One region of the Cedecea sp. B1(4) genome, then DNA from elsewhere that is predicted to be linked to it. Evidence: predicted binding sites of a transcription regulator. Region 1 holds the regulator's gene; each other region holds the start of a gene.
The links. The regulator LexA, encoded in region 1, represses DNA repair genes until DNA is damaged. The targets are predictions, from matches to a motif close to TNCTGTATGTACATACAGNA.
Positions count from the first base shown of each region.

Region 1 (10,505 bases):
ACGACAGGAGCAGGGTTAACGAAGGCCAGGAAGTTCGATCAATGGCCGCCCGATGTAGCGAACCAGGTATTATTACGCCAGTGGCGCCGCCAGATGACGCCAAGCGACAGGCCACGCAAGGCCAGAAACACCGCCAGAGACAGCCACAGGGCGTGGTTACCCCACAAAGGCAACGTAAGCATCGTCACGCCAAAGCCCAGCGCCGCAACCGCCATGCTGTTACGCATTTCGGCACCCCGCGTCGCGCCGATAAACATGCCGTCAAGCAGGTAACACCAAACGCCCACGACCGGCAGAATAACCTGCCAGGCAAGGTAATGATTTGCGAGAACACGAAGCTCCGGCAGGGAGGTAAGCAGCGCGACAATTTGCCCCCCAGCAAAAGCATAAATAGCGGCAAATGCTATCGCAACCAGCCCCGCCTGCCTGCACGCAGCCCCCCAAACTTCGAGCAACTGCCCACGGTTACGCGCCCCGTAAGCCTGCCCTGAATGGGCTTCTACGGCGTAAGCAAAGCCGTCCAGCGCATAGGCGGTAAAGGTCAACAGCGTCATCAGCACGGCGTTAACGGCGACAATTTCGCTGCCGAGACGCGCACCAAAAATGGTGATTGAAGCAAAGCAAATTTGCAGCAGCAGCGAACGCAGCATAATGTCGCGGTTGAGGGCCAGCAGCTTGCGTAAGTCCCCTTGCCAGGCCGTTTTGAGTCTAGCCCAACTGATGCCCCGCAGCTTCAGTACCTTCCGCACCATCACCAGGCCGATGATAAACGTCGCATATTCGGACACCGCCGTGGCCAACGCCGCCCCCTGCACGTTCATGTGCAGTCCCATCACCAGCCAGAGGTCGAGCACGATATTAATCAGGTTGCCGACGACCAACAGGATGACCGGCGCCCGCGCATACTGAACGCCCAACAACCAGCCTAACAGCACGAGATTAGCCAGTGATGCTGGAGCGCTAAGCCAGCGGATCTCCAGGAACCGCCTTGCCTGATACAACACCTCGTCATTACCGCCAACAACGTGCAGAGCAAGGTTGATCAGTGGATAACGCAGAACCACGATAGCCAGCCCGGCGATCATCGCCAGCATCAGGGGTTGAACCAGCGCGCGCGCCAGCCGCTGCGGATCGTTCGCACCAAACGCCTGTGCCGTTAACCCGGTGGTGCTCATGCGCAGAAAAAGCAGCAGCATAAAGAGAAAACTGGTCGCCGTTGCGCCGATAGCCACCCCGCCGAGATAGGTCGGGCTATCAAGATGGCCAATGACCGCCGTATCGACCAGGCCCAGTAACGGAACGGTGATGTTGGAAAAAATCATCGGCAGCGCAAGCCGCCACAGCGCACCATCCGTTGACGAAAAGAATCGCATGGGAATGATCCAGAGGAAAAAAGAGAGGTGTTTAGGCAGGTGGCACGGCAGAGTTACCGCACCACCGGAAGAGGTGTTACAGCCATTCACCGTTGCGGATCACCCCGACGGCCAGGCCTTCAATGCTAAAATTCTGCTCGCGAAGATCGACCACAATAGGCTGGAATTCGCTGTTTTCCGGCAGCAGGTGCACGGTGTTACCCTGCTTTTTCAGGCGTTTTACGGTCACTTCATCGTCGATACGCGCGACAACGACCTGGCCATTACGCACGTCCTGGGTTTTGTGAACGGCTAATAAATCACCGTCCATGATACCGATATCTTTCATCGACATGCCGCTGACGCGCAGCAGGAAATCGGCATTCGGCTTGAACAGAGAAGGGTCAACCTGGTAGTGGCCCTCGATGTGCTGTTGCGCCAGCAGCGGCTCACCGGCGGCAACACGGCCCACCAGCGGCAGGCCATTTTCTTCTTCAACCAGCAGACGAATGCCGCGTGATGCACCAGAAACAATCTCGATGGCACCTTTACGTGCCAGCGCTTTAAGATGCTCTTCCGCGGCGTTTGGAGAACGGAACCCCAGACGTTGTGCAATTTCGGCGCGCGTAGGTGGCATGCCGGTCTGGTTAATATGATCCCGAATGAGATCAAACACCTCTTGCTGCCTGGTAGTTAGTGCTTTCATTCCGCCCCCTGGGTGTTTATACAGTCATGCTGTGAGTATATACAGGCCCGGGCGATTTTGAAACCACAAATTAAGCAAAAAACCAGCGACTTAAACTATTCTGGAAGTGCTATCGCAAATGTGACCAAAGCAAGGTGGCCCAGGTCGCAACCGCAAGGATAATCGCTATCAATACCGCGGCCGAACCCATATCTTTGGCTCGCCCTGAAAGCTCGTGGTACTCGGTGCCGACACGGTCAACCAGCGCTTCAATGGCGCTGTTGAGGATTTCGACAATCATCACCAAAACAACCGAGCCAATCAGTAAAATACGTGTGATGGGGTCCACGTCCAGCCAGCAGGCGATGATGACAGCGATAACCGCCGCTACGCCCTCCTGACGAAAGGCGGCTTCGTTGATCCAGGCCGCACGTAGCCCCTTCCACGAGTAGCCTGCAGCCTTAATAATGCGGGTGATGCCGGTGGTATTATTCGCCATTCAAGGAAACCTTTTTAAATATTGAGCATCAATGCTCGCTGAGTCTAAATCGCAGCGCCACAGAAATTCCCCAGAGTTTCTGATATCCTTGCGGCGCATTTGCATTATTAACCTGAGGCTTTACATCATTTATGTCAGGCTGGCCAAGAATTTACTACAAATTACTGAATTTACCATTAAGCGTTCTGGTAAAGAGCAAGTCTATCCCGGCGGATCCCCAAACCGAACTCGGTCTGGACCCTTCACGCCCCATCATGTACGTCCTGCCCTACAATTCTAAGGCAGACTTACTGACGCTGCGTGCTCAATGTCTGGATCACGATCTGCCCGACCCGCTGGAACCTCTGGAAATTGACGGCGTACTGCTGCCGCGCTACGTGTTTATCCACGGCGGGCCGCGCGTCTTCACCTATTACACGCCAAAAGAAGAATCGGTAAAACTGTTCCACGATTATCTGGATCTGCACCGCAGCAATCCCGATCTCGATGTACAGATGGTGCCGGTTTCCGTGATGTTCGGCCGCTCGCCAGGGCGCGAAAAAGGTGAAATCAACCCGCCTTTACGCACGCTGAACGGCGTCCAGAAATTCTTTGCGGTTTCCTGGCTGGGTCGCGATAGCTTCGTGCGTTTCTCGCCGCCGGTTTCGCTTCGGCGCATGGCAACCGAACACGGCACGGACAAGATTATTGCCCAAAAATTGGCTCGCGTGGCGCGCACTCACTTTGCCCGCCAGCGCCTGGCCGCCGTTGGCCCGCGCCTGCCGGTTCGCCAGGATCTCTTCAACAAGCTGCTGGCGTCAAAAGCGATTGCCCGCGCGGTAGAAGATGAAGCTCGCAGCAAGAAAATCTCCCACGAAAAAGCGCAGCAAAACGCCGTCGCTCTGATGGAAGAGATTGCCGCGAACTTCTCCTACGAAGCCGTGCGTCTGACGGACCGCGTTTTAGGGTTAACCTGGAACCGCCTCTATCAGGGCATTAACGTGCATAACGCCGAACGCGTGCGCCAGCTTGCCCATGATGGCCACGAAATCGTCTATGTGCCCTGCCACCGCAGCCACATGGACTATCTGCTGCTTTCCTACGTGCTTTATCACCAGGGGCTGGTTCCGCCGCACATTGCCGCCGGGATCAACCTGAACTTCTGGCCAGCAGGGCCGATTTTCCGCCGCCTGGGCGCGTTCTTTATTCGCCGTACCTTCAAGGGCAACAAGCTTTACTCCACGGTATTCCGCGAATATCTGGGCGAGCTGTTCAGCCGCGGCTATTCCGTTGAATACTTTGTCGAGGGTGGCCGCTCCCGTACCGGCCGTTTGCTGGATCCTAAGACTGGCACGCTGTCGATGACCATTCAGGCCATGCTACGCGGCGGCACCCGCCCGATCACTCTGGTGCCGATTTACATCGGGTACGAGCACGTCATGGAAGTGGGCACTTACGCGAAAGAGCTACGCGGTGCGACCAAAGAAAAAGAGAGCTTCATGCAGATGGTGCGCGGCCTGAGTAAGCTGCGCAACCTCGGCCAGGGTTACGTTAACTTCGGCGAACCGCTGCCGCTGATGACCTACCTGAACCAGCATGTTCCGGAATGGAAAGACTCTATCGATCCGATAGAAGCAATTCGCCCGGCCTGGCTGACGCCAACGGTGAATGATATCGCTGCCGATATCATGGTGCGTATCAACAACGCAGGGGCCGCTAACGCCATGAACCTGTGCTGTACCGCGCTGCTTGCTTCACGCCAGCGTTCGCTGACCCGTGAACAGCTTACCGAACAGCTCGACTGCTACCTGAACCTGCTGCGCAACGTGCCGTATTCTCCGGACGCCACCGCACCAACTGTTTCCGCTGACGCGCTGATCGACCACGCGCTGCAGATGAACAAGTTCGAGGTGGAGAAAGACACCATCGGTGACATCATCATTCTGCCGCGCGAGCAGGCCGTGTTGATGACCTATTACCGCAACAACATCATGCACATGCTGGTGCTGCCGTCGCTGATGGCGTCCATCATTACTCAGCATCGCCACATCTCGCGCGCGGAGCTGCTGCGTCAGATAGAAGTCATTTACCCGATGCTGAAAGCCGAGCTGTTCCTGCGTTGGGAAAAAAGCGAGTTGGGCAGAGAAATTGATGCGCTGATCGCCGAGATGGAGCGTCAGGGTCTGGTCATGGTTGTCGGTGACGAAGTGCAGATCAACCCTCACCGTTCACGCACTCTGCAGCTTCTGGCGGCGGGCGTGCGCGAGACAATTCAGCGGTATGCCATCACCTTCTGGCAGTTGAGTGCCAACCCGTCGATCAACCGCGGGACGCTGGAACGCGAAAGCCGCACGGTGGCGCAGCGACTGTCCGTTCTGCACGGCATTAACGCCCCGGAATTCTTTGATAAAGCGGTCTTTACCTCGCTGGTTCTTACCCTGCGCGATGAAGGCTATATCAGCGATACCGGTGATGCAGACGCGACCGAAACCATCAAGGTTTACCAGATGCTGGCCGATCTTGTGACCTCGGACGTACGTCTGACGATTGAGAGCTCCGCTTCCCAGGACGCGGTTTCTTAATTCAGCAGAAACGAAAAAGGCGGGTGATTAACCCGCCTTTTTTATTGCCTGAAGACTGACTCAGAAATGCAGGTAGCTCAACGCCAGGCCCAGGAACAGCACCAGCCCGACATAGTTATTGTTCATAAACGCTTTAAAGCAGCCTTCACGCTCGCGTCTGGCGATCAGCTTCTGCTGATGCACAAACAGCCCGCCCGCCAGCAAAATTGACCAGTAGAACGCGCCACCCAGCCCATTGAGCCAGCCCACAACGCCCATCAACAGCATGGTGGCGATTTGCAGCAGGCCGATGATCAGCTTATCGTTGCGGCCAAACAGGATCGCCGTCGACTTAATGCCAATCTTCAGGTCGTCGTCGCGGTCGACCATCGCATACTGCGTGTCGTACGCCACGGTCCAGCAAATGTTAGCGAGGAACATCAGCCAGCAGCTTAATGGCACCGATTCGCTGGCGGCGGCAAATGCCATAGGAATGGACCAGCCAAAAGCCGCACCCAGCACCACCTGAGGCAAATGGGTGTAGCGCTTCATAAACGGATACACCCATGCCAGCGCCAGGCCGGCCACGGACAGCAAGATCGTCATGGTATTGAGCGTCAGCACCAGCAGGAAAGCCAGGCCCACCAGCACCGCGAACAGCATCTTCGCTTCTTTCTCAGAAACTGCGCCACTGGGCAGCGGGCGCTGAGCGGTGCGCTTTACGTGGCCGTCAAATTTACGGTCGGCATAATCGTTCACCACGCAGCCCGCGGCGCGCATCAGCCAGACGCCAGCGATAAAAACAACCAGATTCAGCAGCGAGGGTAAGCCCGGGGTGGCCACCCACAGCGCCCACAGCGTGGGCCATAGCAGCAACAAAGCGCCAATGGGCTTATCGGTACGCATTAACCGGTGATAAGCCAGCAGTTTTCCCTGCTTAAGACTCCACTCCATTATTTTTCCTCTTCGTACAGCGGAGATGCCGGCAGGAACAGTTCGGTCAGCAACAAAGGCTTACCGGAAAGTCTCAGTCGGGAACGGCGTCCCCACAGTTCGGCGCTGCGGCCAATCTCAATATAGTCACGCGTCAGGGTTGATGAACTAAACAGGTAGCGCCCGAGCGGCGTGTCACCAAGCTTTTGCAACGCCAGCTCAGGGCCATCAAGCGTGCTTTCAGGCACCACGGTGCGCCCCAGCAGCCAAGGTTCGTCATCCCCGCAGAGGATAATTTCCCGCAGCCAGTAACGCGCAGAGGCAGGTAATAAATCGGCTTCGGGCAAATCATTGCCAGCAGGGACAAAACCTTCGCGCACGATGCGGACGGTGACTTTTTGGCAGTGCTGTTCGAAGCGTTTAGTCATCGAATCTTCCAGCAACAGCCAGTCGAGATAAGCGGAGCTAAGCCCTTGCGGGACCTCCGTGTAGAAATTCAGGGCGCGCAACGGCGACAGCGCGTCGGACATGGGAATACTCTCCGATACATAACCTGATGGCATTGTAACGCAGAACATCTCTGTGCGGGCAGACAATGGCAACACACGCGGCAAATACCGCAACAATTGAGCAACAGCAACTTAAAGCTTTTAGGCTACGGAAAAAAAAGGTGCGCCTGAGCGCACCAATACTTCAAGCATCAGCAACGTGGGGAAATGGTTACCCCTTGCCTTTTACACTGCTGATAAAAGTTTTACGGGCGGAGGTGGAACCCAGGCGCTCGGCTTCATTCAGCAGTTTCAGGGCCTTATCAATGTCGCCTTTATCCACGGCCTGTTTAATCGCGTGGTTAAAATAGCTTTCCGTATCATTGAGCACTGGCTCGCTCTTCGCGGCTGGCGCCGGAGCAGGGGCTGCCACTGGTGCAGGAGCAACGGCCGGGGCGGAGTAAGCCGTCGGCGGCGCGACGTTACCGACTACAACAGGTTTGGTATCGGATCCACCAAAGATCTTACCGATCATGATGTTGCCGCTGTTTTGTTCGGTTTTCAGCTTCACCGTCAGGTTACCTTGCCCACTGTGGCGGGCGATCGGGTCAGCCACATCAGGAATGGCGTTACTTGCCCCTTCGGCATAGAGTTTCGCCGGGTTGATCATCCGGGTCGTTTCCGTCAGATCGCGTTTCGTGGTGTAGACGAGCATGTAGATCTGTTTTTGCCCCATCATCGGAGTCAGCTTCATGACGTTTTCCAGACGGTTGCCGGAGGTCATGCCCGGTTTCTGGTACTGGAAGTAACTGCTCGGGAAGAAAGCAGAAGGCTGCATCTGCCCGTCGAGAATAAGTACGTTTGGCGCATAAACGCTCAAGTCTTTTACAAGGCTGGTCAGCGTGATTTCCAGTGAGCCCTGATCCGCAGGCAGCACAAACGCCGCCACGCTCCCGGTGAGTTCCCCGACGTTAAGGCTGGCCGAAGAAGCCGTCAACACCACGTCCTGGCTAACGGGCGGCATCAGCGGGATCCACGGCAGGCTCTGTAATTTTTCCGCAGGAATAGACGGGGCGGTTGAGATGTTTTGCGGGTTAATCGCCGAATTAGCAGCAAAAGAGGCCGGCAGGGACGATAAGCCCAGAACGGGAAGCAGGCAAAGCGCGAGAAGATGTTTTTTCATTGTTTTATCCTCGAAGCGAACCCGTCTCCTTCAGGCAAAAAAGAGACGGGTCAGGCATGTGAAACTGGCGGGCGCTAAGCACCCGCGCAGCGGGTTAACTTACCACCAGACTTCCATCTGAGCACCGAAGGTGACTTCGCTGTCGTTGCCGCGGCTAAAAGTACGGGCGCTGGTATCGCTGAAAGCAATGCCGGATGGCGTGCCAGCTACGTAGTTAGCGTCGTTGGAATCACTGGAGGAATAGCCCCATTTCTCATCCCACTTGGCGTAGGTTGCAAAGACGCGGATAGCTGGACGAGACCAGATGCTGTTCCCCGCCTGCCACTGCTGTGCCAGGGTAATTTTGTACTGGTTGTTGGATTTGTCTGTCAGCTGAGACTTCACGTTGTCGTAACCCACTTCCAGCAGGGTGCTCATGATTGGCGTCCATTTGTACATAGGACGAACGCCCACGGTCCACCATTGGGTACCGTTCTTATCATCACGGTTGATATCCTGGTACATACCCACGTACATCAGGCCCCAGGTATCGTTGAAGTCGATCGCCCCGTGGTCGATCACGCGCAGCATTTTACCGTCGTTGTTTTGGAAGGTATTCGGGCGCCCGGTACCGTTGGTTTGCGCCATCGCGTTAGTGCCGTACTGCACCACAAATTTGTTCAGGCTGGTGCCGAGGAAGGTCTGGGTATGTTCTACGGTACCCAACCAACCATTTTTGGTCGGATCCACGACGCCGAAATCGTAGTGCTTGCTGGTATTGGCGCGACCGTAATCAAAGCCCACTTCCAGAGAACCGCCTGGGTTCACTTCCATCTGACCTAAACGGATATCGAAGATATCGTTCGCCAGATCTTGTTTTTTGGTCGTGCCGTTGATGAAGGCTTCTGAACCGCCTGCTTCACCGTTACGGGTTGCGGCCAGGGAGAGTTTACCGAAGCCCAGGTTAATATCTTCCAGGCCAGCACCCGGGCCAGAAACGTCCCAGTAGTAGAAGTCGATCATGTGCACGTCATGGCGCTTGTAGTAACGCTTACCTGCCCAAATGTTCGCGCCTGGCAGCGCGTCAATCAGGTTTTTACCCACCACGTTCATCTGGCGCACGCGCGGGCCACCGTTAGTGTCCTCGTCATCGTTCAGCTGGTTGGTGGCGTAACCAATCATGGTGTCAACGTAGAAGCTTTTCTCGCCTTCTTGCCAAACTTGCTGACCTAATTCAATTTCAGCATAAGTTTCACATTCGTTACCCAGACGGTATTTAGAGCCAGCACCTGTCGCTTTAAAACACTGCTGCTGACCGCCGCTGCCTGTCCAGCCAATACCAGAACGTGCATAGCCCTTGAAATCAACGGCGCCGGCCTGTGCAGACACGATGCCTGCAATCACGGCTACCGCCAGTGGGAGTTTGCGCAGAGTAATCATCATTCTATCTCCTGAGATCATTGCTTTTCTTTTTTATGGGAATGCTTAAACGCCGGGCTCTTGATGCAACCGACGACATGCGGTGCCATCTTCTCGGAACAGATGACAGCGCTCTGGCGGCAGGCCAATAGCGAATGTGGCACCCTCTTTTACCAACACCACGTCGTTCTGGCGGTAAACCAGGTTCTGACGAATGGCGGGGATTTGGATGTGAATCTGAGTCTCATGTCCCAACTGCTCAACGACCTGCACTTCCCCTTCAAGGGTGACGTCAGCAATGTCGCTCGGCAGCAGGTGTTCCGGGCGAATGCCAAGTGACATATTGGCCCCCACCTGAACATTGCGGCTTTCCACCGGCAGCCAGACATGCTGACGGTTAGGCAATTCCACCTGCACCTGGTCAATGGCCGTCGCGGTCACTTTTACCGGCAGGAAGTTCATTTTTGGCGACCCGATAAAGCCCGCCACGAAGCGGTCTGCCGGGTAGTGATACAGTTCTAGCGGTTTCCCGACCTGCGCAATCCGGCCGGCATCCAGCACGACGATTTTGTCGGCCAGGGTCATCGCCTCAATCTGGTCGTGGGTCACGTAAATCATCGTGCGGCCCAGGCGCTTGTGCAGGCGGGAGATCTCAATGCGCATCTGCACGCGCAGCGCGGCATCCAGGTTGGAAAGCGGCTCATCCAGCAGGAACACTCGCGGCTCCGCCACCAGGGTTCGGCCAATCGCGACGCGCTGACGTTGCCCACCGGACAGCGCCTTCGGGCGGCGCTCCAACAAATGTGCGAGCTGCAAGGTTTCGGAAACCTGATTCACGCGCTGGTTGATCTCGTCTTTTTTTGCCCCGGCCAGCTTCAGGCCAAAGGACATGTTTTCGGCGACGGAGAGATGGGGATAGAGGGCGTATGACTGAAAGACCATGCCCACGCCACGCTCGGCGGGAGGGGTGTCATTCATCCGTTTTTCACCAATCAGCAGCTCGCCGCTGGTGATGGTTTCAAGGCCTGCGATCATTCGCAGCAGCGTTGATTTACCGCAGCCAGATGGCCCGACAAAAACCACAAACTCTCCCTCATTGATGTCGAGATTGATGTCTTTCGACACCACCACGTCACCCCAGGCTTTTGTTACGTTCCGTAGCTGCACGCTAGCCATTACCACTCCCTCATTACTGCCGCCTGCCGTCGGACAGGTGATTCAAGATGTGTCCGACTATGAGGGATAGCTACATTTGGTAAATCCTCCGCCCTATGGCTTTTTTATGGGGGAGGAGGCGGGAGGATGAGAGCGTGGTATCTGCAACCGGTTGCAGGCGGCACAAGGGATTTTCGTGATCGCGGCTTCAGTTTTCGCTGCGTTTTTATGTGCGCCAGGACACATAACGCTGAGTTATGCAAAGCAGATCA
Region 1 is NZ_JCAHMZ010000012.1:28,024-38,528, reverse strand. It holds gene dinF (MATE family efflux transporter DinF) at 39-1,373, opposite strand; gene lexA (transcriptional repressor LexA) at 1,450-2,058, opposite strand; gene ACR6JA_RS20375 (diacylglycerol kinase) at 2,168-2,536, opposite strand; gene plsB (glycerol-3-phosphate 1-O-acyltransferase PlsB) at 2,668-5,097, shown strand; gene ubiA (4-hydroxybenzoate octaprenyltransferase) at 5,158-6,030, opposite strand; gene ubiC (chorismate lyase) at 6,030-6,539, opposite strand; gene malM (maltose operon protein MalM) at 6,730-7,680, opposite strand; gene ACR6JA_RS20350 (maltoporin) at 7,780-9,102, opposite strand; gene malK (maltose/maltodextrin ABC transporter ATP-binding protein MalK) at 9,145-10,254, opposite strand.

Region 2 (10,505 bases), on a different contig from region 1:
CCTAAAGAGCCCAGCTTCTTGGTGCCAAACAATAAAACAACGATAACAACAATGATTAGCAATTGTGGCCAACTGATGCCCATACCTACTCCTGAATAAAGATGTTAAGGCAATGAGAACCGCTATTATACGGCAATCACCCGTTAATTCCGATTAAAGTTCAGGCAGAGCGCCGCCAGCCAATCAGCCAGACAACGATTCCCCCCGCCATCAACCAGGCAGGCATAAAATCCCACTCAGGTTTGTTGATCAGCAGCAGCGTCCCGCTCAATATAAGCGTGGCACCGATACCGAACAGGTAACGCGACTGTCCCTGCCGCACGTGATGAAGTTGCAGGTCGCGCTGAATTTTATCAACGCTAAGCTGTAATTGCTTGCCCTGGCGCAAACTGTTGTACACCAGTTCCGGCAATTCCGGCATTTTTTCCACCCAAAAAGGCGCTTTTTCTTTGAAAGCACGTACCAGAGCAGGAATACCAACCTGATCTTTGATCCAGCTTTCCAGGAAAGGTTTCGCCGTTTTCCACAGATCCAGCTGCGGATAAAGCTGCCTACCGACGCCTTCGACGTATAAGAGGGTCTTCTGCAATAAAACTAACTGCGGCTGAACTTCCATGTTGAAACGACGCGCGGTATTGAACAGGTTCAGCAGCACATGGCCAAAGGAGATCTCCGCCAGTGGCTTCTCAAAAATAGGTTCACAAACGGTGCGAATCGCAAACTCGAACTCTTCAACATTCGTATCTGCGGGCACCCAGCCAGAGTCCACATGCAGCTCGGCTACCTTGCGGTAATCCCGGTTGAAGAAGGCAATAAAGTTTTCTGCCAGATAGCGCTTATCGTCTTTGTTCAGCGAGCCCACGATACCGCAGTCGATACCAATGTATTGCGGATCTTCCGGGTGGTCGTAGCTCACGAAAATGTTGCCCGGATGCATGTCCGCATGGAAGAAGCTGTCGCGGAAGACCTGCGTAAAGAAGACCTGCACGCCACGTTCGGCAAGCAGCTTCATGTTGGTGCCCTGAGCTTCGAGCGCAACGGTGTCAGAGACCGGAACACCGTAAATCCGCTCCATCACCATCATGTTCTCGCTGCAGTAGTCCGAATAAACCTCCGGCACATACAACATTGGGCTATTTTCGAAGTTACGCCGCAGTTGGATGGCGTTCGCCGCTTCACGAAGCAGGTTTAACTCATCGATCAGCGTTTTTTCGTATTCACGCACCACTTCCAGCGGGCGGAGGCGACGGCCATCCGGCAGCAAACGCGGCACCCAACGGGCGAGACGATAGATGAGCTTCATATCGGCTTTGATCACCGGCAGGATGTCAGGCCGAATGACCTTAATCACGACCTCTTTGCCGCTCTCTTTCAGGCGTGCGGTATGCACCTGAGCAATGGAGGCGGAGGCCAGAGGCTTGATGTCAAAATCGTCGAACCAACTTTCAACGGGAATTCCGCCCATCGCCAGTTCAATCTGTTTCTTCGCCAACGCGCCGTCAAAAGGTGCAACTCTGTCCTGCAACATAGCCAGTTGGTCAGCGATGATCGGTGGGAACAGATCGCGACGGGTAGAAAGCATCTGACCAAATTTGATCCAAACGGGACCAAGCTCCTGCAGCGCAAGGCGAAGACGTTCTCCCAAAGGCTTATCACGGTGACGATTCGGCATCCAGAACAGGCAACGCCGCCACAAACGTAACGGCAGCGTAATGCGCATTTTGGGAATCAGTTCATCAAGGCCATAGCTCAGAAAGGTACGGACAATGAAATAAAGGCGGCGAATTTCTCCTGGCGTCATTTGCCCTCCAGCTTATCCAGCCGTTTGCTGAGTGCGTCCACCGAGCGTGCAAGCGCTTCGGTTTCCTCTGCGAACCAGGCCACTTCGAGTGAGCCAGGCGCAACGCGCCACTCTTCGGTGAGCGCTTCTCCCAGATACTGCTGATTGCGGATCAATCCTTTTTTCAGCAGCTTTCCGCCATGACGCGCAAACTTACTGATACCTTCAGAGGCAATATCGCCTATATACGGAGCCAGCAGTTCCGCAGGATCAAACTCCGCGAGATCCATCAGCGATGCCAGATTTTGTACAACCTGAATGTCACCCGCCACGTCAAGTTCACCGCTGCGAATCAGAGCGGTAAGTTGCTGGCGATCGCGCAGTTTCGGCAGCACGCCGATATGGGTTGTGACGCTACAATCCGCCTCACCTTCCCACTGGCTCAGTACGTCCAGCTGTTGTTCACTGAACACCAGCACCAGCGGCGCTGAAAATTCTTTCAGGCTAACGCGCAACGTCTTGCCCTGCAGGCGTTGACGAGCGGATTTTAGGCTACGATCGCGCCAGAGGAAGGTGTTCAGCACACCTTCGATTCCGGCAGTCATCAGCGACATAAATGGCATCGCGGCTCCCTGTTAGAATTTATAGCCACGGTGCAGGGCGACAATCCCACCGGTCATATTGTAATAGGTGGTGTTTTCAAACCCGGCTTCTTCCATCATGCCTTTCAGCGTTTCCTGATCCGGGTGCATGCGAATGGATTCTGCCAGGTAGCGATAGCTTTCGCCGTCCTGAGCGACCATTTCACCGATGCGCGGCAGAATGTGGAAGGAATACGCGTCGTAGGCTTTGTTCAGCGGCTCGAAAGCTGGTTTGGAGAACTCAAGTACCAGCAGGCGGCCACCGGGTTTGAGAACGCGGAACATAGAGCGCAATGCAGCGTCTTTATCCGTGACGTTACGCAGGCCAAAGGAGATGGTGATGCAGTCAAAGGTGTTGTCCGGGAATGGCAGCGCTTCGGCGTTAGCCTGCACGTATCTGACGTTCCCCACAATGCCGATATTGCGCAGCTTTTCACGCCCCATTTTCAGCATCGAATCGTTAATATCGGCCAATACGACTTCGCCAGTCTCTCCGACGAGGCGAGAGAATTTAGCCGTCAGATCGCCCGTACCGCCCGCAAGATCCAGCACGCGTTGGCCACGACGTACGCCACTGCAGTCTATCGTGTAGCGTTTCCACAACCTGTGGATACCAAAAGACATCAGGTCGTTCATTACGTCGTATTTCGCCGCAACAGAGTGGAACACGTTCGCCACCATATCGACCTTTTGCTCTTTAGCTACGGTACGGAAGCCAAAGTGCGTTGTTTCCTGGGATCCGGACTCCTGGGATTCATCAACCATCTCAATGCCTGCTTAATAAAGAAAATGTTCGGGAAGTGTAACAGAATGGGCGTGAAAGCCCTATGATTCAACCGTGCTACTCAGCCTCAGTTTAACGCTCTTCACCCGTGCGCGATGAAGACAAAGTATCGAATTCAGCCTCAGGTTCTTCGCCCGCATGGCCCAGTCGAGCCGAATCATCCTCATCTTCCTGACGAGCGCGTTCGACCAGATCTGGATTCATCTCACGTTTGACTTCTACGCCAAGCCCGCGAAACGCATCCGCCTGAACCAGGATATTCCCACGCCCGGATGAAAGTTTTTTCATCGCCTGCCGGTAGTTATCCTGCGCCTTATCGAGACTTTGCCCAATCGCAGACATATCATCCACGAACAGGCGCATTTTATCGTACAGGCGCCCCGCCCTGTCGGCGATTTGCTGGGCATTACGGCTTTGATGTTCATAGCGCCACAGATTGGCAATAGTGCGCAGCGCCACCAGCAGCGTCGTCGGGCTCACCAGCATAATGTTATTTTTCAGCGCTTCGCTAATCAGTTCAGGCTGCCTGTCGATAGCCAGCAGGAAAGCGGGCTCAACGGGAATAAACATCAACACATAGTCCAGCGAACGTAGCCCCGGGAGTTGTTGGTAATCTTTGCGCCCCAGCAGGCGAATATGGCTGCGGATAGCGGCGATGTGCTCATTCAGCGCACTTTCACGCGTGAGTTCATCTTCACCATTGAAGTAACGCTCATAGGCCACCAGCGTCATTTTTGCATCAATAACAACGTCTTTGCCCTGAGGCAGGCGGACGATAACATCCGGCTGCATACGACTGTTGTTTTCAAGCTGGATGTTCACCTGAGTCTGGTATTCATGCCCTTCACGCAGGCCAGAAGCTTCCAATACCCGAGTTAACACCACTTCCCCCCAGTTACCCTGGGTTTTGTTGTCGCCCTTCAGTGCTTTGGTGAGATTGAGCGCCTCTTGCGCCATTTGTGCATTGAGCTGCTGCAGGTTACGGATTTCGTGCGTCAACGTATGCCGTTCGCGTGCTTCCTGGCCAAAACTCTCCTGGACCTGGCGTCGGAAGCCATCGAGCTGTTCTCGAAGTGGGGAAAGCAACACGTTAAGGCTTTGGCGGTTCTGCTCTTCAACCTTACGCCCGCTTTGCTCAAAAATACGGTGGGCCAGATTCTCAAACTGCTCGTTCAGGCGCTGCTCGCTGTTAAGCATTTGGCGATGCTTGTCTTCAGCATTGAGCCGGGTTTGCTCGAGCAACGTGGTCAGCTCACGAATATCTGCTTCCTGCCCGCTGTTAATTTCCATTTGAGCACGGACCTCACGGTTAAGCTGGTCGCACTCATCTCGCCAGTGCTGGTTTTGCTGAAGCTCCTGCCGCGCGGCTGTAAGCTCACCGTAGATTTCACGCTGTTCTTCATGCAAAGCCGCCAACCGCTGCGCCGCACGCAGACTGGCGACAAGCCAGCCGGTCAGCAAGCCCACCAACCCGATGCCCAGCCCAAATAACAGTGAAATATCCATGCTTCCCCCAAAACGAAACCAACATCGGCAAAATAAAATTCTGCTGTATAAATGTCCAGATGAAAAGGGATTTTCCGGAAGGGAGCGCGCAAAGCATAAAAAAAGCCGGCGAGCGCCGGCCTTATGAACGGAAAAGCAAAACTACAGCAGGCGACGCGCCGCCTCAACCACGATTTTCACCGCGTGACTTTCCGTTTTCTTCATGGTTTCCGCGTTAGGGATCTCTTGCTGAGTACGGTTCACGATGACCCCGGCAACCATACCCGCACGCAGACCCTGGCTGGAGCACATGGTCAGCAGCGTGGCGGATTCCATTTCATAGTTCATCACGCCCATTTCCTGCCACTCTTTCATTGAGCCTTTGAAGCGGCTAACTACGCGGCCGGACAGCGTGTCGTAACGCTCCTGACCAGGGTAGAAGGTGTCGGAGGATGCGGTCACGCCGATGTGCGTCGTTGCGCCCACGGCTTTTGCCGCTTCAACCAGCGCGGTAGTACATGCGAAGTCTGCCACGGCTGGGTATTCCATTGGCGCGAAGTGCAGGCTGGCACCATCCAGGCGAACAGATGCGGTGGTCACTAGCACATCGCCCACGTTGATGTTCGGCTGAATCGCCCCGGTAGTCCCGACGCGCAGGAAAGTGCGAATGCCAAGCTGTGCCAGTTCTTCAACGGCAATAGAGGTAGATGGGCCGCCGATACCGGTAGAACAGATGATAACCGGCTTGCCGTCGAGTTCAGCACGCCAGGAAGTGAATTCACGGTGGGAAGCCAGCTTAACCGGCTTGTCCATCAGCGCGGCGATTTTTTCCACACGCTCAGGATCGCCAGGAACGATGGCAAGCGTAGCCCCTTGCAGGTCATTTTTAGTGAGGCCGAGATGGAAAACATCAGACTTGGACATAACAGACTCCTCTGTTGAGTAGGTTTCAGGAGAAGCAAAGCGACACTTTACAGAACCCCTGAGCATAATTTCGTGATGACGCTCACTTTGGATGAAACAAATTACATTATTTGTATATTCATATGCGATCATCATCACAATTAAGCGTCGATCGGGCTATTTTTTGAACTTTGACGGCGTTTTTTGCCCGCCAGATTTGCTACTAATCCTGGCTATAGTTATCACACTGCGCTAATGCTGGTTCGGAGAAAACCATGAAACAAAAGCAAACAACACATAACACACCGGGCGAAGGTTTCGCACCGGCGGCATCCCCCATCGCCCCCACCGCTTTGCTAACGCCGGATGACACAATTCTTTCTGGGGAAACGTCAATTCCAAGTCAGGGCGACAATATGCCGGCTTACCACGCCAGACCCAAAAATGCCGATGGTCCGTTGCCGGTCGTGATTGTCATTCAGGAGATATTTGGCGTACACGAACATATCCGCGATCTCTGCCGTCGACTGGCGCTTGAAGGCTATCTGGCCATCGCCCCGGAGCTTTATTTTCGCCAGGGAGAACCGGGAGATTTTGCCGATATCCCCACGTTGTTAAGCGGCCTGGTCTCAAAAGTGCCAGACAATCAGGTGCTGGGCGATCTTGATCATGTGGCCAGTTGGGCTTCACGCAACGGCGGCGATGCGCATCGCCTGATGGTCACCGGTTTTTGCTGGGGCGGGCGAATTGCCTGGCTTTATGCGGCGCACAATCCACAGCTGAAAGCGGCCGTCGCTTGGTACGGCAAGCTGACGGGTGAGAAAACGTTGAACTCTCATCACCACCCGGTAGATATCGCCGTCAATCTTAATGCGCCAGTGCTAGGCCTTTATGGTGGTCAGGATACCGGGATTTCTCAGGAAAGCGTTGAGACCATGCGCCAGGCACTAAGAGCGGCCAATGCCAGGGCGGAAATTATTGTCTACCCGGAAGCCGGACACGCTTTTAACGCTGACTACCGCCCGAGCTACCATGAAGCGTCGGCCAAAGATGGCTGGGAAAGGATGCTGGCGTGGTTTAAACGGTACGGAGTAAGGAAGTAAAGCCGGTCGGTTACCCCGGACTGCATAACATAACGGGCCGTCCGTCACGGCCCGTTATATCCCTGACATCTAAAAATCGTATTCGTTAATCACATCTAGAATACTTTTTTCATTATGGTAGCGAGTTCTCAAAGCACCCTGCTGCGATTTTGCTTTACCACAGATAACATTAACCTGTTTTTCAATATCCTTTTGCTGCTCTTTTGGCAAGCTAGAATCCCATTCACCAGATAAATGCTGGCAGTCATCTGCATTTATTAGAAACTCAGTAACATCTTTTGGATATTTATCCGCAGCCTGAGCGCAGGAAACCAAAAAAAATAGCGCACAGAAAATTAGGCTTTTATTCATTTTATCGACCATCCGTTGACCAATGAGGTTTATCGTTAGCACCGCCGTGATACTTTATCACATCAAAGCTTTTCCCTACTTCATGTAATTGAGCATTCATGCCATCACGGGGCATTGTTTTGATAATAACAGTCTCACCTTTATTATCTTTAATTTCCAGGTTACCCATCCACGACAGCGTCATATCAATAGCATTGCCTTCCGTATGTCGGCTCCTTAACGCCGGAGCAACGTTGAGATTGGACATGCCATAAGCCCGAACCATCGCTTTTGCCGCATTAATGCTTTTATTTCTGTCAGCCTTTCCGTTCGCACCATTATGCACCCATTCAATTTCCACACCCGATTTTTCAGGAATATTGGCGGGTTCAACCATGCCTCGTGCCAGCTTCCAGGACCAGTGCATTAAATATGCCCTTTCCGGCGGACGTAACGTCGCCGAAATAGTTACCCTGACGCCAGCATCTTCAAGGCTTTTTAGAAAATTATTAACATTTGCCCGGAATATTGGACTCAGGGTTTGCGTGTCACTACTTCCCTGGAATCGACTAACCCAGCTTTCACCGCTTAGCTGCTTCATAAGTATCCTTTTATTTCACAAAAAAAGACAAACTGCGCAGTAAGCTTCTCAAGAAAAAATTCAGCGTGACAAGGTGAATGTTGGATAAATACGACTTTCAGAAAAGGGTAAGGGCATTATTCCTGGCATTAGCATGCATTAGCGAACAGGGAGGTGAGGGCGTGATTTTAGCTATGTGAAAAACGGAGGCTCTCACCTCCGTTTTAGTATTAAGCCTCGCGCAGATTCTGTGCCGCTTGCACCATGTTTGCCAGCGCGGCACGGGTTTCTGGCCAGCCACGGGTTTTCAGGCCGCAGTCCGGGTTAACCCACAGTCGCTCTGCCGGGACGGATTCCGCCGCTTTCTTGAGCAGGGCTTCAATCCATTGCACATCCGGAACGTTTGGAGAGTGGATGTCGTACACGCCCGGCCCAATTTCATTCGGGTATTCGAACTCTTTAAACGCCTCCAGCAGATCCATATCGGAACGGGAAGTTTCGATGGTGATCACGTCCGCATCCAGCGCCGCAATGGAGTCCATGATGTCGTTGAACTCGCAGTAGCACATGTGGGTATGGATTTGGGTGTCATCTCGCACCACGGCGGCGTTCAGACGGAAGGCCTCCACGCCCCACTCCAGATAAGCCTGCCAGTCGGACTGGCGCAGCGGCAAACCTTCACGCAGGGCGGGTTCATCAATCTGGATGATACCGATACCTGCGGCTTCCAGATCCGCTACTTCGTCACGCAGGGCCAGCGCAATCTGCTTCGCGATAGTCTCCCGGGAAACATCTTCACGCGGGAAGGACCAGCAAAGAATCGTCACCGGACCGGTCAGCATGCCTTTAACCGGTTTGTCGGTCAGGGACTGCGCGTATTTGGCCCACTCAACGGTGATCGGCTCCGGACGGCTGATATCGCCGATAACAATCGGAGGTTTCACGCAGCGGGAACCGTAGCTCTGCACCCAGCCGTTCTGAGTAAAGACGAAGCCATCCAGATGTTCGCCGAAATACTCAACCATGTCGTTACGCTCGGCTTCGCCGTGCACCAACACGTCAAGGCCCAGACGTTCCTGCTCAACAATCGCCTGCTTAATGTGTTCGGCGATACCCGTGCGATAGTTGCTCGCGTCCAGCTTGCCTTTTTTGAAGTCCAGGCGCAGGCCGCGAATTTCAGTTGTTTGCGGGAAGGAGCCAATGGTCGTTGTTGGCCAGGCTGGCAGGTTGAAACGTTCACGCTGGGCTGCTGCACGGGCAGTGTAAGCATTCTGGCGCTGGCTGTCCTGGGCGGTAATTTTAGCCAGACGCTCGCTGACAGCGGCATTGTGCACACGTTTGGACTGACGACGAGCCTGAATCGGGGCGCTCCATTCAGCAATTTTGGCGGTATTCCCACTGTTTAATGCTTCAGTCAGTAAGGACAGCTCAGCACACTTCTGCAGGGCAAAAGCAAACCAGCTTTTAACTTCGGCATCCAGGCGAGTTTCTACGCTCAGGTCAATTGGGCTGTGCAGCAGGGAGCAGGAAGATGCCACCCACAGCTCACGTTTACCCACCAGGTCTTTTAACTGAGCATATTTCTCCGTCAGATCGGCACGCCAGACGTTACGGCCGTTGATAACACCCGCCGACAACAACCAGTTTGCAGGCAGTTTCTTATGGATGTCATTCGCGTCATCTTTGCCATGTACAAAATCAACGTGCAGACCCTGCACCGGCAGCGCGGTGATGGTGTTCAGGTTTGGCCCCACGCCTTCGAAGTAGGTGGTAAGCAGCAGCTTCACCTGGCCGGTCAGTGCGTCGTAAGCGGGTTTGAAGACATCCAGCCATGCTTTTGGCAGCTCCAGCACCAGCGCAGGCTCATCGATTTGTACCCACTCAATGCCACGCTTCGCCAATTCGGCCAGCACCTGCTGGTAGACTGGCAAAATATCTTTCAACAGGCTCAGGCGGTCAAAAGGTTCGCCTTTCACTTTGCCCAGCCACAGGTAAGTCACCGGCCCAAGCAGGACAGGTTTGACCTTATGGCCCAGCGCAAGCGCCTCCTCGACTTCTTCCAGCAACTGAGTCCAGGTCAGTTTGAACTGCTGCCCCTGAGTAAATTCCGGCACCATGTAGTGGTAGTTGGTATTGAACCATTTGGTCATTTCTGCAGCGGCGGCAGGCTCGCCGGTTGGTGCCCGGCCTCGGCCGATGCGAAACAGCGTATCGATATCGACACTGCCGTCTTTGTTCTGATGGCGAGCAGGTACGTTACCGAGCAGCAGGCTGGTGGTCAGAACATGGTCATACCAGGCGAAATCGCCCACCGGCAGTAATTCGACGCCGGCTTGTTTTTGTTGGTCCCAGTGGCGGGCACGCAGTTCGCGGCCAACCGCCAGTAATTCTTCGCGGGAGGTATTCCCTGCCCAGTAGCTTTCTTGTGCTTTTTTCAACTCGCGCTTAAGGCCGACGCGAGGGAACCCCAGGGTGTGATTATGGATGGTCATATTATCACCTCTTTATTTATAAGCTTAATCCAGATGGATTTCGGATTTAGGGACAAAAACGCAATAAACGTTTTTGAACAGCCGCAGGCTGGCCCCAACGGGGCGAGGCTTCAGCCGAGTAACGCGGTAAGCTCGCTTATCACCGGGAGCTTACAAAGTAAGTGACCGGTGTAAGTGAGTGAAACCAACGCGCCATAAATTCGAAAGACGCTGGATTTAGACGTCCAGATGTTTACACTTCTATAATCAGCAGGTACTGTATAATCCTCAAGCGCAATTTGTTCATGCCGAAGTGAAGGACTTTCATGATCGAGATTAAACACCTGCGGACGCTGCAAGCGTTACGACACAGCGGTTCGCTGGCCGCCGCTGCTGCCGCCCTGCATCAGACTCAGTCGGCCCTCTCT
Region 2 is NZ_JCAHMZ010000011.1:58,675-69,179, reverse strand. It holds gene tatA (twin-arginine translocase TatA/TatE family subunit) at 1-83, opposite strand, end outside; gene ubiB (ubiquinone biosynthesis regulatory protein kinase UbiB) at 161-1,801, opposite strand; gene ubiJ (ubiquinone biosynthesis protein UbiJ) at 1,798-2,403, opposite strand; gene ubiE (bifunctional demethylmenaquinone methyltransferase/2-methoxy-6-polyprenyl-1,4-benzoquinol methylase UbiE) at 2,416-3,186, opposite strand; gene rmuC (DNA recombination protein RmuC) at 3,278-4,711, opposite strand; gene udp (uridine phosphorylase) at 4,853-5,614, opposite strand; gene ACR6JA_RS20130 (dienelactone hydrolase family protein) at 5,869-6,696, shown strand; gene ACR6JA_RS20125 (hypothetical protein) at 6,766-7,047, opposite strand; gene ACR6JA_RS20120 (peptidoglycan-binding domain-containing protein) at 7,049-7,627, opposite strand; gene metE (5-methyltetrahydropteroyltriglutamate--homocysteine S-methyltransferase) at 7,837-10,098, opposite strand; gene metR (HTH-type transcriptional regulator MetR) at 10,404-10,505, shown strand, end outside.
Region 2: a site for LexA is predicted at 4,753-4,772, ahead of rmuC (DNA recombination protein RmuC). Genes of this name have one in related genera too.

Region 3 (10,505 bases), on a different contig from region 1:
TCAAATCTGTTCCCGACAGATTTGTCACCCCAGTCACATAGTTAGCTATGTGACTGGGGACTTACGGTCTTGTCGCCTGCCTGCAACCCGAATTATTTAGGGTTATGTATAGTCTATCAGGAACGCCTACAGGCGCTGGCGAAATTGATAATAACGTCCGCCGGACGCCATTAATTCAGCGTGATTACCTTGCTCAATTATTTGCCCGTTGTCCATCACAATTATGCTGTCAAAAGCGTTCAAACCGCGCAGGCGGTGAGTGACCATCAGCACCGTTTTATCTCTGGTGACTTCAGCCAACAAATCAAGGATTTGGCGCTCTGTTTCTGCATCCAGGCCTTCGGTAGGTTCATCCAGCAGCATAAGAGGGGCGTTATGCAATATTGCCCTGGCAATCGCAAGGCGACGAAGCTCCCCGCCGGAAAGCTGACGACCACCTTCGCCAAGCCAGCTATTAAGCCCGCCGTCTTCAAGCAGTTTTTCAAGTCCTACCTGAGTCAGAGCGGTGTTGAGTTGGGCATCGCTGGCCTCTGGAGATGCCAGTAAAAGGTTATCGCGAAGCGTGGCGCTAAACAGGTGTACGCGCTGAGGGACAACGCTCGTTGCTTTGCGCAGAGAGACTTCATCAAAAGCGCTAAGGGCGATGCCGTTAAGTTGAATTTCGCCCTGCTGAGTATCCCATGCGCGGGTCAGTAATTGCAGTAAAGTGGATTTACCGCAGCCGGTTTTACCGAGGATCGCTATTCTCTGCCCGGCGCTGACGGACAGTGAAATGTCTTTCAGTGCAGACTGACTCTGGCCTGGATAAGTAAAACTCAGCTCACGAATGTCCAGAGTTGCCCGCCGTTGCTCGGGCTGCGTTGCTTCAGGAAAAATAACTTCAGGTGTCTGGCTGGTGATTTGCGTCACGCGCAGCGCGGAGGCAATGACCTGGCCAAGATGCTGAAAGGCGCCGGTAACCGGGGCCATCGCTTCAAATGCCGCCAGGGCACAAAAGACGAACAGGGCAATCAGCGCGCCGGGAGATTGGCTTTCGCCTACGCCTGCGGATGCCATCCACAGCATCGTCAGTACGGCAATACCACTGATAAGCAGCATGACAGCCTGCGACAGGGCAGTTAACCCGGCCTGGCGACGTTGCGCTTCCTGCCAGCTGTTTTCCGTGGCATCTAACTGTTCGCGCGCGCGGTTTGCTGCGCCGAAAATGGTTAATTCCGCGTGGCTTTGAAGCCAGGAGGTGAGCTGCTGGCGATAGTTACCGCGTTGAACGGTTAGCGCTTCCCCGGTTGGCTGCCCGGCGCGGTAGAACAGCGGCGGCAGAAGGAGCAGGGTCGCGAGTAAAATTCCGCCAAGCGTTAAGGCAAGGGAAACATCAAGGAAACTCAGGCCAAAAGTCACCACCAGGATAACGACAAAAGCGCCGACGAGCGGGGAGATAACCCGTAAATAAAGGTGATCGAGTGTATCGACGTCTGCCACCACGCGATTGAGCAATTCTCCCTGGCGAAAGCGCGCCAGTCCGGCAGGGGAAAGGGGCAGCAGCTTGCTAAAGGTTGAAACGCGTAAATGCTGCAGGACGCGGAAGGTAGCATCGTGGCTGGCCAGACGCTCAAAATAGCGACCCGCTGTGCGGGTGATAGCCGCCCCGCGAACGCCTGCGGCAGGCAGCATGTAGTTAAAGCTGTAGAGCCCGGCAACGCCCACTACGGCCGAGGCAGAAAGGAACCAGCCGGAGAGCGTTAACAGACCAATGCTGGCAAGCAGCGTGATAATCGCCAGAACAACGCCTAAAGACAGTAACCATTTGTGGCGGCGATAAAGCGCCAGATAAGGCAGCAATGCGCGCATTAGATCTCCTCCTGGCGACTGGCCAGTAATACAGCAAAGGGGCCTTCTTCAGCGGAAAGCTGTTCGAAGTTTCCGTGCTGAACAATCAGCCCGTTCCGCATCACCCAAATTTGATCCCAACTGCTGATGTAGTCCAGTTGGTGAGTCACCATCAGTGTGGTTTGTTTCTGGGACGCTTCCGTGAGCGCTTCCATTACACGCTGTTCGCTGTGGGCATCCAGGCTCGCGGCAGGCTCATCCAGCAATAAAACACCGCAAGGGGAGAGTAAGGCTCTGGCTACGGCCACTCGCTGTGCCTGACCCACGGATAAACGGGTAGACTGATCGCCGATTGGGGTGTCGATACCTTCTGGCAGCTGCGACAGAAACTCTGTTACCGAGGCTTTATCCAGAGCTGCTTGCAAACGAGTGCCGTCCGCTTCTGGCATCCCAAGAAGTACGTTGTCACGTAGGGTAGCCGCCGGTAGCTGCGGATTTTGCCCAACCCAACTAAGCTGTGTGCGCCACCATTCAGGTGAAAGCTGTGCCAGCTCGACGCCATTGACCAGCAACTGCCCCTGATAGGGCAGGAAGCCGGACAGGACATTCAGCAGGGAGCTTTTGCCCGCACCGCTTTGGCCTACCAGCGCCACGCGTTGCCCGGCAGGAAGCATAAAATTCAGCGGCCCGGCCAGCACTTTCCCCTCTGCGGACAGAATTGTCATCTCTCGGGCTTCAAGAGTGAATGCCCCGTTGCCCGAAAGCTGCACGGTTCCCTGCTCAGGGTGTTGCAGCGGTGCGTCGAGGAAGGTCTTCAGGGTCTCTGCCGCGCCTACGGCCTGAGCCCTGGCGTGATAGAAGGTGCCCATATCACGCAGCGGCTGGAAGAACTCAGGGGCAAGAATGAGCGTCAGGAAGCCAGCGAATAAAGTGACTCCAGCACCATAATGGCCGAAATTCAGCTCGCCAAGGTAAGAGAAGCCGAAATAGACGGCCACCACGGCGATAGATAACGAGGCGAAAAACTCCAGCACGCCGGAAGAAAGAAAGGCCATACGCAGCACTTCCATGGTGCGCTGACGAAAGTCCTGGCTTGCCGCGCGAATATTTTCAGTTTCCGCCGCGCCACGGTTAAATACACGAAGTGTTTCCATTCCGCGAAGACGATCGAGGAAATGTCCGCTGAGCCTTGCCAACGCCTGGAAATTACGGCGGTTCGCATCGGCTGCGCCCATGCCTACCAGCGCCATGAAAATGGGGATAAGCGGCGCGGTGCCAAGCAAAATGAGTGCGGCTGCCCAGTTGATCGGGAAAATGGCAATAATAATCAGCAAAGGCACCATGACCGCCAGCGACATCTGCGGCAGGTAGCGCGCGTAGTAGTCGTGCATGTCTTCTATTTGTTCAAGAACCAGCGTAGCCCAGCTACCTACTGGTTTGCCCTGAATCCAGGCAGGGCCTGCCTGATGTAACCTGTCGAGTACCTGGCGGCGAATTTCCTGGCGAATGTGCAACCCGGCGTGGAATCCGACCTTTTCGCGCAGCCACACGATCCACGCGCGCAGCACAAATACCAGAACCAGCAAAATAAACGGCATGAGCAGGGCTTCACGAGGAATATTTTCCATGATCATGTGCTGGAGAATGCGGGCGAGCAGCCAGGCCTGGGCCACAATCAGTAAACCACTGACCAAACCGAGCAGACGTGACAGGCCGAGCCAACGGCGAGAGATAATACTTTGCTGTTTTAGCCAGAGGCTAAGTTCTTGCTGACGGGTTTTATTCATCGCGTGCCAGATGCTGGTAGAAGAAGGAATTCTCAGGCAATTTTGACAGGCAATGTTACATGGCAGAAACAAGAAAGGCGACCAGCAAGGCCGCCTTTTTTAACATCTTTAGATTATTTACACTGTTCGGCCAGGCCGTCGAGATAGCGTTCGGCGTCCAGAGCGGCCATACAGCCGGTTCCGGCAGAAGTGATGGCCTGACGATAAATATGGTCCATCACATCGCCTGCGGCAAACACGCCAGGAATACTGGTCTGGGTGGCGTTGCCGTGAATGCCGGACTGCACTTTAATGTAGCCGTTTTCCAGCTCCAGTTGACCGTTGAAGATGGCGGTGTTCGGGCTATGACCGATAGCCACGAACAGACCTGCTACTTCCAGTTCTTCGGTAATATCGGTGTTTTGCGTGTCGCGCAGGCGAAGACCGCTGACGCCCATTTGATCGCCTGTGACTTCTTCCAGCGTGCGATGGGTGTGCAGCACAATGTTGCCATTTTGCACTTTATCCATCAGACGGTTAATCAGGATCTTCTCCGCGCGGAAGCTGTCGCGACGGTGGATCAAATGCACTTCTGAAGCGATATTTGCCAGATAAAGCGCTTCTTCAACTGCGGTATTCCCGCCGCCGATAACCGCGACTTTCTGGTTGCGGTAGAAGAAACCGTCACAGGTGGCGCAGGCAGAAACGCCGCGGCCTTTGAAGGCTTCTTCGGAAGGTAGGCCAAGGTAGCGTGCAGATGCGCCGGTCGCGATGATCAGCGCGTCACAGGTGTATTCGCCGCTGTCGCCCACCAAGCGGAAAGGACGGTTCTGCAGATCGACGCTGGTGATGTGGTCGAACAGAATTTCAGTTTCGAACTTAGCCGCATGCTCGTGCATACGTTCCATCAGTAACGGACCGGTCAGGTCGTTAGGATCGCCAGGCCAGTTTTCGACTTCGGTTGTGGTGGTCAGCTGACCGCCTTTTTCCATCCCGGTAATCAAAACCGGTTTTAAGTTGGCGCGTGCAGCGTAGACCGCTGCGGTATAGCCCGCAGGGCCGGAGCCAAGAATAAGCAGCTTACTGTGTTTAGCTGTGCCCATGAGATCCTCATTGAACGTTTACAGACAATGGGGGTGATTGTAGGGAATTCGTTGCATTAAAAAAAGAGTGCAGCAATGTTGTTAACGATGTGTGTCATTGATGCTGCCTATAAGCCCAATGAATATTGCCGTCATGTGCATAAATAATCATTGTAATAGCACGGTAATCACGGTGCGAAAATGATGAATAATCATCAGCCAAAAGGAATATCTGGCACGTTCCACTAAAAATAGATGTTTTGCTTTGACAATCCCCTAAGCATTTGCGAAAACATTCGAGGAAGAAAAACATTTGGTGATGTGGAAGCCGCGTGCTCTCGCGCAAACCTGATGCAAATTTACCGAGTTATTGAAATTTACGCATGACGTGGACAGACGCTATGCGTGATGTCGATAGCAGCCGCAAGGCATCGGTCTTCTCACGTACACCCTGAACATTGACGTCACCAGGGTTATGGCAGGTGAAGGAAGGAATAGAGAGAGACAATAATAATGGTAGATAGCAAGAAGCGCCCGGGCAAAGATCTCGACCGTATCGATCGCAATATTCTCAACGAATTGCAAAAGGATGGGCGCATTTCTAACGTTGAGCTTTCAAAGCGTGTTGGGCTTTCGCCGACGCCGTGCCTTGAGCGCGTTCGTCGTCTGGAACGTCAGGGTTTTATTCAGGGCTATACGGCGCTGTTAAACCCGCATTATCTGGATGCCTCGCTGCTGGTATTTGTTGAGATTACTCTGAATCGTGGCGCCCCGGATGTGTTTGAGCAATTTAACGCCGCAGTGCAGAAACTTGAAGAAATTCAAGAGTGTCATCTCGTATCCGGTGATTTCGACTACCTGTTGAAAACACGCGTGCCGGATATGTCGGCGTATCGTAAACTCTTAGGTGAGACCCTGCTGCGTCTGCCGGGCGTGAACGACACCCGTACTTATGTTGTCATGGAAGAGGTCAAACAGAGTAACCGTTTGGTCATTAAGACCCGTTAATACGGGCCAGGTGCAAAATTGGCGTATTTTGGTTACACTCCTGGGAATCCATACAGCAACAGCTCCGGCAGGCCGCCGGTGCTGTTGTCTCCATTGAGTTTAAGGACCTGGAGAGCCTTTCTTGAGCCAGGAATATACCGAAGATAAAGAAGTAACATTGCGGAAACTGAGCAGCGGGCGCCGTTTACTCGAGGCGTTGCTGATCCTTGTTGCCTTATTCGCCATCTATTTGATGGCTGCCTTGCTAAGCTTTAACCCCTCAGACCCTAGCTGGTCGCAAACCGCGTGGCATGAGCCCATCCATAATCTAGGTGGTGCGCCGGGAGCGTGGTTTGCTGATACGCTGTTCTTCATTTTTGGCGTGATGGCCTACACCATTCCGGTGATTATCATCGGGGGCTGCTGGTTCACCTGGCGCCAGCGCGACAGTGAAGAATTCATCGATTATTTTGCCGTTTCACTGCGCCTGATCGGCGTACTTGCGATGGTGCTGACCTCTTGTGGCCTGGCGGCCATCAATGCGGACGATATTTGGTACTTCGCTTCGGGCGGCGTGCTGGGTAGCTTGCTTAGCACCGCTATGATGCCGCTGTTGAACAGCAGCGGCGGCACAATTGCGCTGCTTTGCGTTTGGGCTGCTGGTCTGACGCTGTTCACCGGCTGGTCCTGGGTCAGCATTGCTGAGAAACTTGGCAGCGCGGTGCTGACCGTGCTGACTTTTGCCAGCAACCGCACCCGCCGGGATAACACCTGGCAGGATGAGGACGAATACGAAGAAGAGCATGACGAAGACGAAGCGCCGCAGGTTTCTGCTGAGAAACGCGAATCTCGGCGGGCGCGTATTTTACGCGGGGCGCTTGCGCGTAAGCAGCGCTTATCGCAGAAGTTTGCTAATCCTAATGGTCGCAAAACGGATGCGGCGTTGTTCTCCGGCAAGCGTATGGATGACGCTGAAGACGATGTGTTGTTCAGCGCTCGTGGTGTAGAAGCAGATCCGAACGATGTGCTGTTCTCCGGGCATAAAGCGACTTTGCCAGAAGATCAGGAATACGATCCGCTGTTCAGTGGACACTCTGCCGTTGAGCCTATTGCAGCGGCTGCCGCGGCAACAACCGTTCACCAGTCGTGGGCTGCACCGGTACCGCCGGTTGCTTCAATGCCTCCAGTATCAACACCGGCACCTGCCGTTGACGCTGAGCTTGCTGCCCCAGCGATTGCCTGGGAACCGGCACCGACAACGGTCACGCCAGAACCGGTTATTGCGCCTGCCCCGGATCATTACACGTCGCCGCACCCGGCAAGCATACAACAGCAGGTTGTGCCTGAGACGCATCAAAGCTGGTCTGAACCCGTTGTGCCAGTGGCTCAGCCAGCCGTTGAACCACAGTCCGTGCCTGAGCCGGTAGAAGAGGTGAAATACGTTCGCCCGCCGATGTACCACTTTGAAGAAGTGGAAGAGAAGCGAGCCCGGGAACGTGAACAGCTTGCGGCGTGGTATCAACCAGTCAATGAGCCAAAGCCTGATCCTTACAGCTATGCGCCAGTAAAACCCGCTAGCCCGGAACCGGTTCAACCTTTGATACCGACATCTGCGCCCGCTTCCACGCCGTTATTGGCACCAGAAATGCCAGTGCCGGATATAACGCAGACTGCATCTGGCATTCAGCAGGCAGTAAAAACTGGTGCTGCAGCGGCAGCATTTTCACCCGTGTTCAGTATCGCCAGCGATGCGCCACGTCCTCAGGTAAAAGAAGGTATTGGCCCTCAACTGCCACGTCCAAACCGGGTACGCGTTCCGACTCGTCGTGAACTGGCGTCCTATGGCATAAAACTGCCTTCCCAGCGAATGGCAGAAGAGCAGGCGAGACTCGCCGAGAACCAGCAGTCTGAAGACGATTACGGCGATGAAGGCGATGCGCTGCAGCAGCACGAACTGGCCCGCCAGTTTGCAGCCCAGCAACAGCAGCGCTATGGCGAAGAGTACGAAGACGAAAGCTGGTCTGAAGAACAGCAGGCCGAGGCGGAAGAGGCGGAACTTGCGCGTCAGTTTGCCTCACAGCAGCAACAGCGCTATAGCGAGCAGCCACAGCAGAATAATGCGCCGTTCTCTCTTGACGACTTTGATTTCCAGTCATCGTTGAAGGAACTGGTGGATGATACGCCGAGCGAGCCGCTGTTTACCCCGAGCTTTGAACCGGCCCCGCAGCTAGTTCAGCACAGTCAACCCGCGGCACAGCCTTCTCAATATGCTCAGGCGGCTCAGCAGCAGCCTGCTGCGCCAGAGCCAAAAGAGAGCCTGATCCACCCGTTCTTGATGCGCAACGGTGACGACCGCCCGCTTCAGAAACCGACCACGCCGCTGCCGTCGTTGGATCTACTGACTTCTCCTCCAACTGAGGTTGAACCGGTAGATACCTTTGCAATGGAGCAGATGGCGCGCCTGGTTGAAGCGCGTCTGGCGGATTACCGCATTAAAGCGGATGTAGTGGATTATTCCCCTGGCCCAGTCATTACCCGCTTCGAGCTGGATTTGGCTCCGGGTGTGAAGGCTGCCCGCATCTCTAACCTTTCCCGCGACCTGGCGCGTTCGCTCTCCACCGTCGCCGTGCGTGTGGTTGAGGTTATTCCGGGTAAACCTTACGTAGGCCTTGAGTTGCCTAACAAAAAGCGCCAGACCGTTTATCTGCGTGAAGTGCTCGACTGCGCTAAATTCCGCGACAACGGCTCTCCGTTGACCGTGGTTCTGGGTAAAGACATCGGCGGTGAGCCTGTCGTTGCAGACCTGGCGAAAATGCCTCACTTGCTGGTAGCCGGTACAACGGGATCCGGTAAGTCGGTTGGCGTAAACGCCATGATCATCAGCATGTTGTATAAAGCAACGCCGGAAGATGTTCGCTTCATTATGATCGACCCGAAAATGCTTGAGCTGTCGGTGTATGAAGGCATTCCACATCTGTTGACCGAAGTGGTTACGGATATGAAAGACGCGGCGAATGCGCTGCGCTGGAGCGTGAACGAGATGGAGCGCCGCTATAAGCTGATGTCCGCGCTGGGCGTGCGAAACCTTGCGGGCTACAATGAACGCGTGCTGGAAGCTGAGCGCATGGGGCGCCCAATCCCTGACCCGTTCTGGAAACCTGGTGACAGCATGGAAGTGAGCCACCCGATGCTGGAGAAACTGCCGTATATCGTGGTGCTGGTGGATGAATTTGCCGACCTGATGATGACGGTAGGCAAAAAAGTAGAAGAGCTGATCGCCCGCCTCGCACAGAAAGCGCGCGCCGCAGGTATTCACCTTGTCCTTGCAACCCAGCGTCCATCGGTTGACGTCATTACCGGCCTGATTAAAGCTAACATCCCAACCCGTATCGCGTTTACGGTGTCGAGCAAAATTGACTCACGCACTATCCTGGATCAGGGCGGCGCGGAATCACTGCTTGGTATGGGGGATATGCTTTATTCTGCACCAAACTCCACGACGCCGATTCGTGTGCACGGTGCCTTTGTGCGTGATGAAGAAGTGCATGCGGTGGTACAGGACTGGAAAGCACGTGGCCGTCCGCAGTACATCACCGGCATTACCGATGATGAAGGCAGCGGTGACGGCGTAGGCGGCGGGATGGACGGTGACGAAGAGCTGGATCCGCTGTTCGATCAGGCTGTCGCTTTCGTGGTAGAGAAACGCAAAGCATCCATCTCCGGCGTGCAGCGCCAGTTCCGTATCGGCTACAACCGAGCCGCGAGAATCGTGGAGCAAATGGAAGCGCAGGGGATCGTGAGCCCACAGGGGCATAACGGTAACCGAGAGGTTCTTGCGCCACCTCAGTTTGAGTAATCCGACCGAGCGCTAGTCCATTGAACAAAAAAGAGCCGCGCCTGCGGCTCTTTTTGCAAAGATGGGTAAATTACCGGAAAATCAGCTTATTCTTCTGTTGCGGTAGCCGAAGACTTCACTAGAGTGAGCAGCAGAAGCGCCATCATCAGGTGGTCAATGAATCCAGAGGGAACATAATGAAAAAAATCGTAATGACCTGCGCGCTGTTAGCTGGCCTGACCGCAACCGGAGCCTGGGCTGACGCAGCCGGGGATTTGCAGGGCCGCCTTGATAAAGTTGGCAGCTTCCACGCCAGCTTCACCCAGAAAGTCACCGATGGTAGCGGCGCTGCCGTGCAGGAAGGCCAGGGGGATCTGTGGGTTAAGCGCCCAAACCTGTTCAACTGGCACATGACTCAGCCCGATGAAAGCATTCTCGTTTCCGACGGTAAAACCCTGTGGTTCTACAACCCGTTTGTTGAGCAGGTTACGGCTACCTGGCTAAAAGACGCCACCAGCAATACGCCGTTTATGCTGATTGCCCGCAACCAGTCCAGCGACTGGAAGCAATACAACATCAAGCAAAGCGGCGATGACTTCGTGCTGACGCCAAAAAGCAGCTCGGGTAACCTGAAGCAATTCACCATCAACGTCGGCCGAGACGGCACTATCCATCAGTTCAGCGCAGTAGAGCAGGATGACCAGCGTAGCAGCTATACTTTGAAGGCTCAGCAAAACGGTGCAGTGGATGCCGGTAAGTTTACGTTCACCCCGCCAAAAGGCGTCACGGTGGACGACCAACGTAAGTAGAGGCTTGAGTGAGCAATCTGTCGCTCGATTTTTCAGAGAATACCTTCCAGCCGCTGGCCGCGCGTATGCGGCCAGAAAATCTGACACAGTACATCGGCCAGCAGCATCTGCTGGCTGATGGAAAACCGCTGCCCCGAGCCATTGAAGCAGGTCATCTGCATTCCATGATTCTTTGGGGGCCGCCGGGCACCGGTAAAAC
Region 3 is NZ_JCAHMZ010000001.1:48,053-58,557, forward strand. It holds gene cydC (heme ABC transporter ATP-binding protein/permease CydC) at 127-1,848, opposite strand; gene cydD (heme ABC transporter permease/ATP-binding protein CydD) at 1,848-3,614, opposite strand; gene trxB (thioredoxin-disulfide reductase) at 3,728-4,696, opposite strand; gene lrp (leucine-responsive transcriptional regulator Lrp) at 5,189-5,683, shown strand; gene ACR6JA_RS00270 (DNA translocase FtsK 4TM domain-containing protein) at 5,805-9,518, shown strand; gene lolA (outer membrane lipoprotein periplasmic chaperone LolA) at 9,695-10,306, shown strand; gene ACR6JA_RS00280 (replication-associated recombination protein A) at 10,315-10,505, shown strand, end outside.
Region 3: a site for LexA is predicted at 5,722-5,741, ahead of ACR6JA_RS00270 (DNA translocase FtsK 4TM domain-containing protein). Genes of this name have one in related genera too.